DNA from 4 places in the Lysinibacillus sp. RU7 genome. Region 1 is predicted to be linked to each of the others. Evidence: riboswitches for the same ligand, from Rfam matches in the RefSeq annotation. Region 1 holds a riboswitch; each other region holds the start of a gene.
What was found. A riboswitch is a leader RNA that binds a small molecule or an ion and turns the genes downstream of it on or off. The one in region 1 is predicted to bind S-adenosylmethionine.

Region 1 (3,160 bases):
CTGCATAAGAATGGCGATAACGATCCAGTACTTTCTTTACGATGATTTCTTCCTTTTTCGTAAAGGGTGGTACCCCATATGTACGATGGACAAGCTGGAATTCACCAAACTTTAAAAACCATTCCTTCGCTGGTAAGCTAATATGATTTGTTCCGTACTCCTGGTATGCATCATACACTTCCTTTATGATGTAACCCGTTGTTTCAAGGTCGTGTGTGGCTTCTGAAAATGCGCTATGTCCGAATGCTTTTTTCCACATCGCATCGACACGCCCTAATAAATATTGGATTGAAATTTGATTTACGAAAGCATGTACTTCATTTAATTCGTATACAAAATATGCTGCGACGTTTTGCGCACTGTAAACATTGCCCATTTTCAACACTCCTTTTCCTACAATTTCAGTTGGTTTTATCTTTAACCTTATATTAATACACCGACAACCTATTGTCAATAATGTTTATAAAATTACTAGGTTTTATTTTTGAAAATAAAAGTGGCTTCCTCGTGAAATGATACGAGTATTACCACCTCCCTTTGCCGCATGAGGCAATTTATTTACCACTAATGGCTATATTTTAAACTTGTGCGCCTGCTTGAGCTTGTGATTTAGCTAAAGCTTGGTCTAAGTCAGCAATGATATCTTCTACATTTTCTAAGCCGATTGAAAGACGAATGAGTCCCTCTGATACACCCGCTACTTGTAATTGCTCTGCTGATAATTGTTGGTGTGTAGTAGACGCTGGGTGAATCACTAATGAACGTGCATCTCCAACGTTTGCTACGTGCGATAGTAGTTCTACACTATTGATGAACTCGCGCCCTGCATCACGACCGCCTTTTAATTCAAATGTGAGCATCGAGCCGTAACCATGCTTTAAATATTTCTTCGCCGCATCATGTGATGGGAAGTCTTCAAAGCCTGGGTAATTTACTTTTTCCACGAATGGGTGGTTTTTTAAGTACTCCCCTACTTTTGTTGCATTTTCATTGTGACGAGCCACACGCAAATGAAGCGTTTCTAGCCCTTGAATGAAGTTAAAGGCAGCGTCTGCTGATAATGTTGGCCCAAAATCACGTAATAATTGCACACGTAATTTTGTTGCGAATGCTGCATTGGGTACATCAATACCATAGCGTAAGCCGTGGTAGCTTGTGTCTGGTTCTGTAAATCCTGGGAAGCGACCTTGCGTCCAGTCAAATTTCCCTGCATCTACGACTACGCCACCAATTGTCGTACCGTGACCACCAATCCATTTTGTAGCGGAATGGACCACAACATCGGCACCGAAGTCAATCGGATTTGAGCCATATGGCGATGGGAATGTATTGTCGATAATTAATGGTAAGCCATGCTCATGTGCAATATTTGCTACTGCTTCGATATCTAAAATATTTAAAGACGGATTCCCTACTGTTTCTGCATATAATGCTTTTGTGTTTTCATTAATAGCTTTACGGAAGTTTTCTGGATCACTTTCGTCTACGAATGTCGTTGTAATGCCGTAACGAGGTAGTGTGTTCGCGAATAAATTGTATGTGCCGCCATAAAGCGAACCTGCTGCTACAATGTTATCTCCTGTACCTGCAATATTTAAAATTGAGAATGCGATTGCAGCGGAACCAGATGAAAGCCCTACTGCAGCCGTCCCTTTTTCAATTAAAGCAATACGTTCTTCAAATACGCCAACTGTTGGGTTCATAATACGTGAATAAATGTTTCCTGCCTCTTCTAAAGCGAAAAGACGTTGCGCATGAGCAGTGTCTTTAAAGGCATACGCCGTTGTGCGGTAAATAGGTACAGCGATTGCGCCTGTGACAGGATCTGGCTTTTGACCACCGTGTAATAATAACGTTTCTGGTTTTTGTGACATGAGTAAATTCCTCCTAAAGTATAATCGATGGATAATCGGTTGAGGAGGATTTCGAAAACGTAACCCCTCTTAATTTGGAAGTTGCTTTTTATACAAATGAGTACAAAAAGCCCTCTTCTCAAAATAAGAAGAGGGCTGCGAATGAGCAAGTTTTCCTCCCCTTATCTTTCAGATCCCGATTCGAATCTGTAGGAATTAGCACCTTAGTAAGTTGTTACTGGTTGCTGGGCATCACAGGGCCTAGTCCCTCCGCCTCTCTCGATAAGAGTATATGATTCATGTTCCATCTGTTGTTTCACAGTATAAAACAATTAAATCCGATTCGTCAACTATTAATTTAAAATTTTCTGAAATTAACGCTTTATACTCTCCTACTAAACTATTAATTAACTAAATTTTAACAGTATATTCATATAGAAACGTTATAATCAACATAACAATTAGGAATGTACAGGCATTGTAAAATCAGCATTAAAATGATGCCTAAAGAAGTTAAATACATTTCTAATATAATACTTAACAACCTGATGTCAGTTGTTAACTCATAACGGGCAAATTAAGAAACATATATTACCATTTAAGTAACCGTTACTTTCCGCTGCGGCACTCGCTTTCCACGGGCGAGATCAAGCCTCCTCGTCGCTCATCCTTCGCTTCTGCGGGGTCTTGATTGTCTCGCTTTTCCCGTAGGAGTCTCGTGCCTCCGCTACAAGCAACTATTGTTCAATAAAAATAGTGTGCTCAAAACAATAAATATCCTCAGAGATTACAGGGGCTACTAGGCAACGATATGTGTAAATAGAAAGAAAATGATTTCTTTTAAAGAAGAGAAATGTTTTTCTAGTATATTGAGAAGTATTTACTTTTGCCGTAGCGCGCCATCGCCACAGGAGCCGGAACAGGAGATCCAAACAGGCCGCGCCTGTTTTAGCTCCTGTGTAGGCTGTGGCAAAGCGCGGAGGCTATGATACATACCTTTCACTATTTAACTGATATTTTTAGGATGCAATTTTGCTCATTACGAGGTTGTTAAGTATTATAAACATCTATTAAAAGGAGTGTGGCATGATGGGAAAATTACAAGCTTCAAAATCAACACCTTCTGTACAAACCGTAGTCATAGAACCAAAAGAAACGAACAAACGCAATTTAAAACCACTCTGGATTGGACTTGCATTTGCAGCACTAATTATCATTACGTTGTTACCGAACAACGGGGAATTACCTATAGCAGGGCAACGTGGACTTGCTATTTTAGCATTCGCTGTTATTTTATGGGTAACAGA
Region 2 (3,160 bases), on a different contig from region 1:
AATAACGGTTGAAATGGCTGTCATGTAAATCGTTTGGTATGTTGCCTCATACATCGTTTCCCAGTTTACATTCGGAAATAATTGACTAAGCATGTTCAATCACCTCCGTCTGAATTTCATGCTGCGATAATATGTTTAGTGCTTGTTGCACTTGCTCTTCTGTACCATCAATATGAACGATTAATGTCCCGTATGGACCACTTGTTGTATGTGAAATCGAACCATGTACAATATTTACATCGACGCCGTATTCTTTAATGACTTGCGAAATGATCGGCTGTTCTGTTGCTTGTCCAACAAATGTCACTTTCACAAGCTTCCCTGTAGGGTAATTTGTTAAAATTTGCTCAATCGATTCTTTTGTTTCGCTTGTACCAGATACTTGTGAAACGAATTTTTTTGTAATTGGCGCTTGCGGGTTTTGGAAGACATGTAATACTTCGCCTGCCTCTACTACCTTTCCAGCTTCCATGACAGCGACACGATGACAAATTTTGCGAATAACATGCATTTCGTGTGTAATCAATACAATTGTTAAACCAAGTCGCTTATTAATATCTAATAATAGCTCTAAAATCGAATCCGTTGTTTCTGGATCAAGTGCAGATGTCGCTTCATCACAAAGCAATACTTCTGGATTGTTTGCAAGCGCTCGTGCAATGCCGACACGTTGCTTTTGACCACCTGATAGTTGTGAAGGATACGCTTTGTCACGCCCTGCAAGACCAACTAACTCGATTAACTCTGCTACACGCTTTGCGCGCTCAGCCTTTGGTACACCTGCAATTTCTAATGGAAACGCAATATTTTCTTCCACTGTACGCGACCAAAGGAGATTAAAATGTTGGAAAATCATACTAATTTTTTGACGCGCTGCACGTAGCTTATTGCCCGAAATCGCCGAGATCTCTTCACCATTCACCACTACCGAACCTGTTGTTGGCTTTTCTAAACCATTTAACAGGCGAATCATTGTACTTTTACCAGCACCACTATAGCCAATAATACCGTATATTTCGCCTTTCTCAATCGCTAAGTTTACATTGTCAACAGCTTTTAGTTCACCGTTTTTCGTCTTGTAAACCTTTGTTATATTACTTAACTCAATCATAATAAACTCCTTCTACACGAAAAAACCTTCCTACTAATATAGACAAGCAGAAAGGTTTTCGCACAATTTATACGTTAACCGTTCTCTCATCTTTCAAAGCAAAACTTTGAGTGACTTGGCACCTTTTCACAATTGTGATGGTTGCCGGGCTTCATAGGGCACTTCCCTCCACCGCTCTTTATAAGAGTAACGTTATAAAATTTATTTTATGCATGTAAATGTACCATGACTGTTAATTGTCCGTCAATTGTTTTTTAACATTTCATACAAATTTAGTACGGATTGAAACGCGTACACCTTTTGGGCAATTTTACCGTTTTTAACGATTACTAAACACGGCACACTTTCAATTTCATAGTCATACGCTAGGTCTTCCATATAATTTAAATTTGCTTTACCAAGGGGTAATGTGGGCAGTAACTCTTCCACTACATTTAACATTTTAGATGCAACAGCACATGTACCGCACATCGGTGTATATAAATAAAAAGCGGCCATCTCTTTTTCGTTTATGATTTCCTGCCACTGTTCTTTTGTCCAGTCTTCCATCTGCTCATCCTATTTCACTTTGAATTTAGCCGCTTGTAAAATATCACGCACGACACTACTTGGTGCCTCTGCTACACCATTAAACGGCACAGGTAATTCAAGTTGCACAGCCTCGCTATATGTTCGGCGCATAATTTTTCTTAAATAATCCCCTGATTTATCGCGATCAAAAAAGGTAAATATCTCAATATCTTCGTATGGTTCAAGTAAATCGATTAATGCTTCTTCGTCTATCGTGCCATTTGTACACAAAATCAATACTTGCTCAGCAAGAAGGGGTGTAATTTTTAATTTATCAGAGCGACCTTCTACGATTATACACTTTTCAATCATTCAATTCTCCCCCTACGTTGAAAAAAACGCCAAAATCCATACTAGATTCAGGCGCTTCTTTGTATTATTCAGAAATAAACTCTTCGTATGCTTCGGCAGTTAATAGTTCTTCCACTTCTGCTTCATTTGAAAGTTCAACTACAATCATCCAAGCATTTTCGTATGGAGATTCATTAACGAATTCTGGGTTATCTGATAATTCGTCGTTTGCTTCTACTACTGTACCAGATACTGGTGAATATAATTCAGAAACTGTTTTTACTGACTCTACACTACCGAACGGTTCGTTAATTGTTACTGTATCGCCTACTTCTGGTAGCTCAACGAATACAATATCACCAAGTTCGTTTTGTGCAAAATCCGTAATACCAACGCGTACTTTATTGCCTTCGATTTTTACCCATTCGTGTTCTTTTGTGTAGCGTAAATCTTTAGGAATACTCATGAAAATCCCTCCAACAAAATGTATAAATCTCTTTCAGTTTGACATATTTCATTAGTAAAAACAAGGTTGTATTCAGCCTATTTCCACGTTTCTGAGAAGTCAGACTCCTTGAAACCAAGCGTCACCTTTTCACCATCTGTCACAATGGGGCGTTTAATGAGCATCCCATCAGATGCAAGCAAAGCTAATTGCTCTTCTTCGGACATATTTGCTAATTTATCCTTTAAGCCTAGTTCTTTATACTTGTTACCTGACGTATTGAAAAACTTCTTTAGTGGCAGACCACTTTTCTTATAGAGCTCTGTTAATTGTTGCTGTGTTGGCGTTTGTTCAACAATGTGTACAGATTCGTAAGCGATATTGTTTTCTTCTAGCCATTTTTGCGCCTTTTTACATGTCGTACATTTTGGATATTGAATAAATTTCAGTGGCATGTATGTAGCTCCTTTTATTGTTATCTTCTCTTCTATTGTATAAGATTTCCTAGCAAAATGCTAAAAAAAGACTAAATAATATGCCTCACCACCATAAAAGATGTCCCCTCTCTATCATCATATTCATACATAACAAAGAACGACAAAAAGGATTGTAAACTATTAATATAAAAAATCCGAATGCTGTCGCATCCGGATTTTTTAACATTAAACGACGTATTTTTCAGCTGCAATCAGTTTTGCTGCTGCTTCGCGTTTTTTCGGAATTAAGTTGTAAGGATTGTTACG
Region 3 (3,160 bases), on a different contig from region 1:
AGCGCAATGAATACTTAGGTGGTAAAATTCATTCCACGCACGAGGATGGTTTCATTATGGAAACCGGCGCTGATTCTATGGTCGCACGTCATCCAGGTGTGTTGGAGTTAGTTCGTGAGTTAGGGTTTGAATCAGAGCTTGTCTACAATGAGACAGGCGTTTCCTATATTCATACAAATAATGAACTGCACGCGATTCCAGCAGGTTCTACGTTCGGCATTCCGATGAGTATCGAATCCTTGCAAGCAAGTACGCTAATTTCAGATGAAGCGAAGCAACGTGTATTACAAGATGCAACGATGCCGAATACAACGTTTACGAAGGAAAGCTCGATTGGGGCGTTTCTTGAACACTTCTTAGGAGAGGAAATTGTACGGAAGCAAATTGCTCCTGTACTTGCCGGTGTGTATTCAGGGGACTTATATCAACTTTCCCTTGCTTCGACATTACCGTATTTAGTCGACTATAAAAATGAGTACGGCAGTATTATGAAAGGTTTTGAAGCAAACCGTGAGCAGTTTGAAAAGGCGGCCAATAAAAAATTCATTTCATTCCGCAATGGGCTATCGGCCATCATCGATCGGTTAGAAGAAAGTTTACCTGACGTAACATTTATGAAAAAGGCCGAAGTGCATAGCGTAACGAAAATGGGCGACCAATATGAAATGGTCGTAGGAGAAGAAACGATTGTAGCGGATATTGTGGTATTAGCTGTGCCGAATGAAACGGTACGTGAAGTGCTGAAGGATGAAGCGTTGCAAGTGAGCTTGAATAAATTTACAACTGCTTCTGCCATTACACTGTATGTCGGTTTTGATGTACCAGATAGCATATTACCGGCAGATGGAACAGGTTTTATCGTCTCACATAATAGCGATTTAGTATGTGATGCTTCTACTTGGACGAGTCGCAAATGGAAGCATACATCGGCTGACGGGAATTTGCTCGTACGTTTATTTTATAAAAATGTGAATCCACGCTATGCAGAACTCGCAGCAATGACCGATGATGAACTTGTAGCGGTAGCACGGAAGGATATTGCACTCAGTCTCGGTATTCAGGATGAGCCAACTGTTGTTAAGGTAACAAAGTGGATCGATCAAATGCCACGCTATGATTTAGCGCATCATGACGCCTTATCGGTTGTCGTGGCAGATTTAGCGAAGCGCTATCCCAATGTACTGCTTGCGGGTTGCTCTTATTTTGGCGTAGGGATCGGTGCGTGCATTCAAAACGGGAAGCACACAGCCGAGCAGATTGTCGCTATTTTATAAGAAATAATGCATGAAAACGTTTACTATCGCAAAACGTCTTGACGTTCGTTTCATATAACGTTATGATTCTTTTAATTATTGACAAAATTCATATATTTTCTTATCGAGAGAAGCGGAGGGACTGGCCCAATGAAGCTTCAGCAACCAACAATAGTCAGGTGCTAAATCCAGTCGGCAAATGCCGTAAAGATGAGAAGGAATGACGATTTTATAGCCTTCTTATACAAAGAAGGCTTTTTATTTTAGAAAAAAATAACTGAAAAATTGTGCAATTCAGTATAGGGAAAAGAGGGGCATAGATGGGGTTACTTGAAGCTTTACAGACGCGTGTATTAACGGCAGATGGCGCGATTGGGACACTGCTTTATTCATATGGGTTAGATTATTGCCATGAGGAAATGAATGTTACAAGACCCGAAATAGTAGAGAAAATTCATGAGCAATACATTGAAGCGGGAGCAGATATTATTCAAACGAATACGTACGGAGCTAATGCGATTAAATTAGCGCGTTACGGCTATGAAGGTCGTGTGCAAGAGTTTAATGAAGCAGCAGTGGCAATCGCTAAAAAAGCAGCTGAAGGTAAAGCCGTCTTTGTACTCGGAACAATTGGTGGTATTCGTGGTATTCGTAAAAGTGATGCGACATTAGCAGAAATTGTGACGGCTATCGACGAACAGGCAAAGGTGTTACTCGCTGGTGGGGTCGATGGTATTTTACTGGAGACATTTTATGATTACGAAGAAATCCAAGCAGCTGTTCAAACGGTTCGTGCCTTAACAGACTTGCCGATCATTGCTCAAGTATCAATGCATGAGCCAGGTATTTTACAGGGGGGCATTGCACTGGGGGATGCACTTAGTCAGCTGGAAGCACTAGGAGCAGATATTGTTGGTAGTAATTGTCGTTTAGGACCATTCCATACGATTCAAGCATTTGAAAAAGTGAATTTACCGGAAAGAGCTTATTTGTCTGCTTATCCAAATGCCTCGCTACTAGATGTTGAAGATGGCCGTGTCGTGTATGAATCAGAGGCTGATTATTTTGCACGGGCAGCAGAAGAGCTAGTGAAGCAAGGGGTACGTTTAATCGGTGGTTGTTGTGGCACAACGCCAAAGCATATCGAGGCGACGAAAAAACGTTTAGCCAATAGCCAGCCCATTACAGAAAAAGCGAAAAAGCCTGGGACAGTGGAATTTGTTCGTTCACCAGAGCCACGTCAGTATGAACCGCTTCATATGAAAGCAAAACGTGAACGTTCTGTGATTGTAGAGCTAGATACACCGCGTCACCTTGAAATCGAAGGGTTTGTGAAAGGGGCAAAAGCACTTTACGAAAACGGAGCAGATGTCATTATGATGGCGGATAACTCACTCGCTTCACCGCGTATTAGTAACATCGCCATGTCCGCTATTTTGCAAAATGAAGGGGTACGTGTTCTCCCACATTTAACGTGTCGTGACCGTAACTTAATTGGCTTACAGTCACATTTAATGGGGCTTGATGCACTGCAGCTACATGATCTTTTAGTCATTACAGGTGATCCGACAAAGGTAGGGGATTTCCCAGGGGCAACAAGTGTATATGATGTGTCATCGATGGAGCTGATGGCACTCATTAAACAGTTAAATGAAGGGATTTCATTTTCAGGCAAGCCACTTCGTAAAAAAGCTAACTTCTCGGTTGCGGGTGCCTTTAATCCGAATGTGCGTGTCGTAGCACGTGCTGTAGACCGCTTGGAGAAAAAGCTGGAGCATGGCTGTGATTACTTTATTTCGCAACCCGTGTATTCAAAGGAAAAAATAATTGAAACTTATGAAGCGACGAAGCATTTAGAGGCACCCGTTTATATTGGCATTATGCCAGTGACAAGCTTTAGAAGTGCA
Region 4 (3,160 bases), on a different contig from region 1:
CGAAGCACGTAGAGAATACTGGTTCTGGCTCTGTTACGCCACGCTCTGTACCAGCTAATTTTGAAGTGAAACCACTTAAGAAGTGATACATTGCTTGCTCTTTTGTTAATTTAGAGATTGGAGGTAACACACCGAAAGCATCCGCAGTTAAGAATACGATTGTTTTTGGGTGACCTGCAACAGATGGTGTTACGATATTTTCAATGTAGTCGATTGGATACGCTACACGAGTGTTTTCAGTTAATGAGCCATCATCGTAGTCACATACACGTGTTTCTGCATCAACTACTACGTTTTCTAAAACAGCACCAAATTTAATAGCATTGTAAATTTCTGGCTCTTTTTCAGCAGAAAGGTTAATTGTTTTTGCGTAACATCCGCCTTCGATGTTGAATACACCATTGTCAGACCAACCGTGCTCATCGTCACCGATTAATTTGCGGTCAGCGTCAGCTGATAAAGTTGTTTTACCAGTACCAGATAAGCCGAAGAATAATGCTACGTCACCAGCTTCACCAACGTTTGCAGAACAGTGCATTGGGAAGATACCTTGCTCTGGTAATAAGTAGTTCATAATACCGAAGATGGATTTTTTCATTTCACCAGCATATTCAGTACCACCGATTAAAATGATTTTCTTTTCCATTGACGTAATGATGAAAGTCTCAGATTGTGTACCATCAACAGCAGGATCAGCTTTGAAAGATGGAGCTGAAACGATTGTGAAATCAGCTACATGAGCAGCTAATTCTTCAGCTGTTGGACGGATGAATAATTGATGACAGAAAAGATTATGCCAAGCATACTCGTTTACAACTTGAATTGATAGCTGAGAGTCTTTGTCAGCTCCTGCAAATCCTTTGAATACGAATAACTCGTCTTTCTCTTTTAAGTAGTTAACCACTTTTACGTATAGGTTATCGAAAATTTCAGCTGAAATCGGTTGGTTTACTTTGCCCCAATCAATTTTGTCCTTTGAACCTTCTTCTTCGACCATATACTTATCTTTAGGTGAACGACCTGTATATTTACCAGTTTCAGCACGTAATGCGCCGTCAACTGTTAATGTAGCTTCACCGCGTGAAGTTGCTTTTTCAACTAATTGTGGTACAGAAAGTTGTACTTGTACATTTGTCCCGCTTAATAAATCCTTCAGTTCGTTGTTGATTTCTACTGAATTCATCGATTAAATACCATCCTTTTTTATATAGTTCCCTTAGATAAGGGCAGTTTATTCTTAATTCAAAAATAGTATAACACATTGCTTTTAATAATCTATACTAATTCTTAATTTATTTTGTGAATTTTTTATAATTCTTAAAACGATTATAAAACGTTTGACATAATAAAACAAATTTCGTAATATGGGAAATTGAACGGATACTCTTATCCCGAGTTGGTGGAGGGTCAAGGCCCGATGAAGCCCGGCAACCTGCAATACGTATAAACGTAACGTGTTGGTGCCAACCTGATGCAAGGACATATTCCTTGAACGATAAGAGTGAAAGGTAACGAAAAGTTAATTCCTTTCGCTCGATGAATGAGTGAAAGGGTTTTTTGTTTTTATAAGAAAAAATTCAGCATTTGGAATTTTTTCATTATTATAATGCTTTTCTAAATCCTCGTGTAAAAGTTAGCAACGGGCTTGAGTTTCAATCCGTACGGATAGACTTACATGGGTAATGAGTACCGTATCAATATTGCGTCTTTGCGCAGGGCAATTTTAGGAGGAAAACAAATGACAAACCGTCGACTGTTTACATCAGAAAGTGTAACAGAAGGGCATCCAGATAAAATCTGTGACCAAATCTCAGATGCTATCTTAGATGCGATTTTAGCCGCAGATCCTAATGCACGTGTAGCGTGTGAAACGACTGTCACAACAGGACTTGTATTAGTATCTGGTGAGATTACAACTTCAACGTATGTTGATATTAAAGGTATTGTGCGCGATACAGTAGCAGAAATTGGTTACACACGCGGTAAGTACGGTTTCGATGCTGAAAATTTAGCTGTATTAGTTGCAATTGGCGAACAATCACCTGACATTGCACAAGGTGTGGACCAAGCGCTTGAAGCACGTGAAGGTTCAATGTCTGACGAAGAACTTGAAGCAATTGGTGCTGGTGACCAAGGTTTAATGTTTGGTTATGCATGCAATGAAACACCAGAGCTTATGCCGCTGCCGATTAGCTTAGCACATAAATTAGCACGTCGCTTAACAGAAGTACGTAAATGTGGCGAGCTATCATACCTTCGTCCAGATGGTAAAACACAAGTAACTATAGAATATGATGAAAACAATACGCCTGTACGTGTTGATACAATTGTATTATCTACACAACATGATGAAGATATAACATTAGAGCAAATCCAAAAAGATGTAAAAGAACTTGTGATTCATGCTGTTGTACCGGCGGAGTTAATTGATGATAATACAAAATACTTCATCAACCCAACTGGTCGTTTCGTAATTGGCGGACCAAAAGGGGATGCTGGTTTAACAGGCCGTAAAATTATCGTGGATACATACGGTGGTTATGCTCGTCATGGTGGCGGTGCATTCTCTGGTAAGGATGCAACAAAAGTTGACCGTTCCGCAGCATATGCAGCACGTTATGTAGCAAAAAATATTGTAGCAGCTGGTTTAGCAGATCGTGCAGAAGTGCAGCTGGCATACGCAATTGGAGTAGCGCGTCCAGTATCAATCGCAGTTGACACATTTGGCACAGGGAAAGTAGAAGAAAGTAAAATGGTAGAATGGGTACGCGAATTATTTGATTTACGTCCAGCAGGCATTATTCAAATGCTTGATTTACGTCGTCCAATCTATAAACAAACAGCGGCATATGGTCATTTCGGTCGTACAGATTTAGATGTACCATGGGAAAAAACAGACAAAGCAGAGCTGTTACGCGAAAAAGCAGGATTATAATTACCATACCATTTCTTTGCAGGGAATAAGGTAAAAGCCGTCACAAATGTGGCGGCTTATTTTTAATTTAAGTGAAAAATTCAGAGGGGGCGATTATACAAATACTAGAAGGTACTAAGCGTGCTATTTTAGTGGAAGCCGTGCCTGCGGAAAGCGGGTCAGCCTTAGCGGAAATCAACACGCTTGATATTATAACTTACGCTATAAAGGCTCTTTCTAAGGAGT

Region 2: linked by a shared signal. The riboswitch ahead of AC3II9_RS03300 (methionine ABC transporter ATP-binding protein) and the one ahead of AC3II9_RS05970 (O-acetylhomoserine aminocarboxypropyltransferase/cysteine synthase family protein) in region 1 are both predicted to bind S-adenosylmethionine.
Region 3: linked by a shared signal. The riboswitch ahead of AC3II9_RS16020 (bifunctional homocysteine S-methyltransferase/methylenetetrahydrofolate reductase) and the one ahead of AC3II9_RS05970 (O-acetylhomoserine aminocarboxypropyltransferase/cysteine synthase family protein) in region 1 are both predicted to bind S-adenosylmethionine.
Region 4: linked by a shared signal. The riboswitch ahead of metK (methionine adenosyltransferase) and the one ahead of AC3II9_RS05970 (O-acetylhomoserine aminocarboxypropyltransferase/cysteine synthase family protein) in region 1 are both predicted to bind S-adenosylmethionine.

What each region holds. Positions count from the first base shown of each region.
Region 1 is NZ_JBYQFK010000006.1:20,411-23,570, reverse strand. It holds gene AC3II9_RS05975 (hypothetical protein) at 1-376, opposite strand, end outside; gene AC3II9_RS05970 (O-acetylhomoserine aminocarboxypropyltransferase/cysteine synthase family protein) at 579-1,874, opposite strand; SAM riboswitch class I at 2,033-2,142, opposite strand; gene AC3II9_RS05965 (SLC13 family permease) at 2,943-3,160, shown strand, end outside.
Region 2 is NZ_JBYQFK010000003.1:74,536-77,695, forward strand. It holds gene AC3II9_RS03295 (methionine ABC transporter permease) at 1-93, opposite strand, end outside; gene AC3II9_RS03300 (methionine ABC transporter ATP-binding protein) at 86-1,111, opposite strand; SAM riboswitch class I at 1,195-1,298, opposite strand; gene AC3II9_RS03305 (thioredoxin family protein) at 1,355-1,660, opposite strand; gene AC3II9_RS03310 (toprim domain-containing protein) at 1,670-1,993, opposite strand; gene gcvH (glycine cleavage system protein GcvH) at 2,058-2,438, opposite strand; gene AC3II9_RS03320 (arsenate reductase family protein) at 2,516-2,872, opposite strand; gene AC3II9_RS03325 (acyl-CoA dehydrogenase FadE) at 3,080-3,160, opposite strand, start outside.
Region 3 is NZ_JBYQFK010000023.1:59,196-62,355, reverse strand. It holds gene hemG (protoporphyrinogen oxidase) at 1-1,274, shown strand, start outside; SAM riboswitch class I at 1,372-1,470, shown strand; gene AC3II9_RS16020 (bifunctional homocysteine S-methyltransferase/methylenetetrahydrofolate reductase) at 1,574-3,160, shown strand, end outside.
Region 4 is NZ_JBYQFK010000015.1:106,200-109,359, reverse strand. It holds gene pckA (phosphoenolpyruvate carboxykinase (ATP)) at 1-1,183, opposite strand, end outside; SAM riboswitch class I at 1,384-1,502, shown strand; gene metK (methionine adenosyltransferase) at 1,739-2,935, shown strand.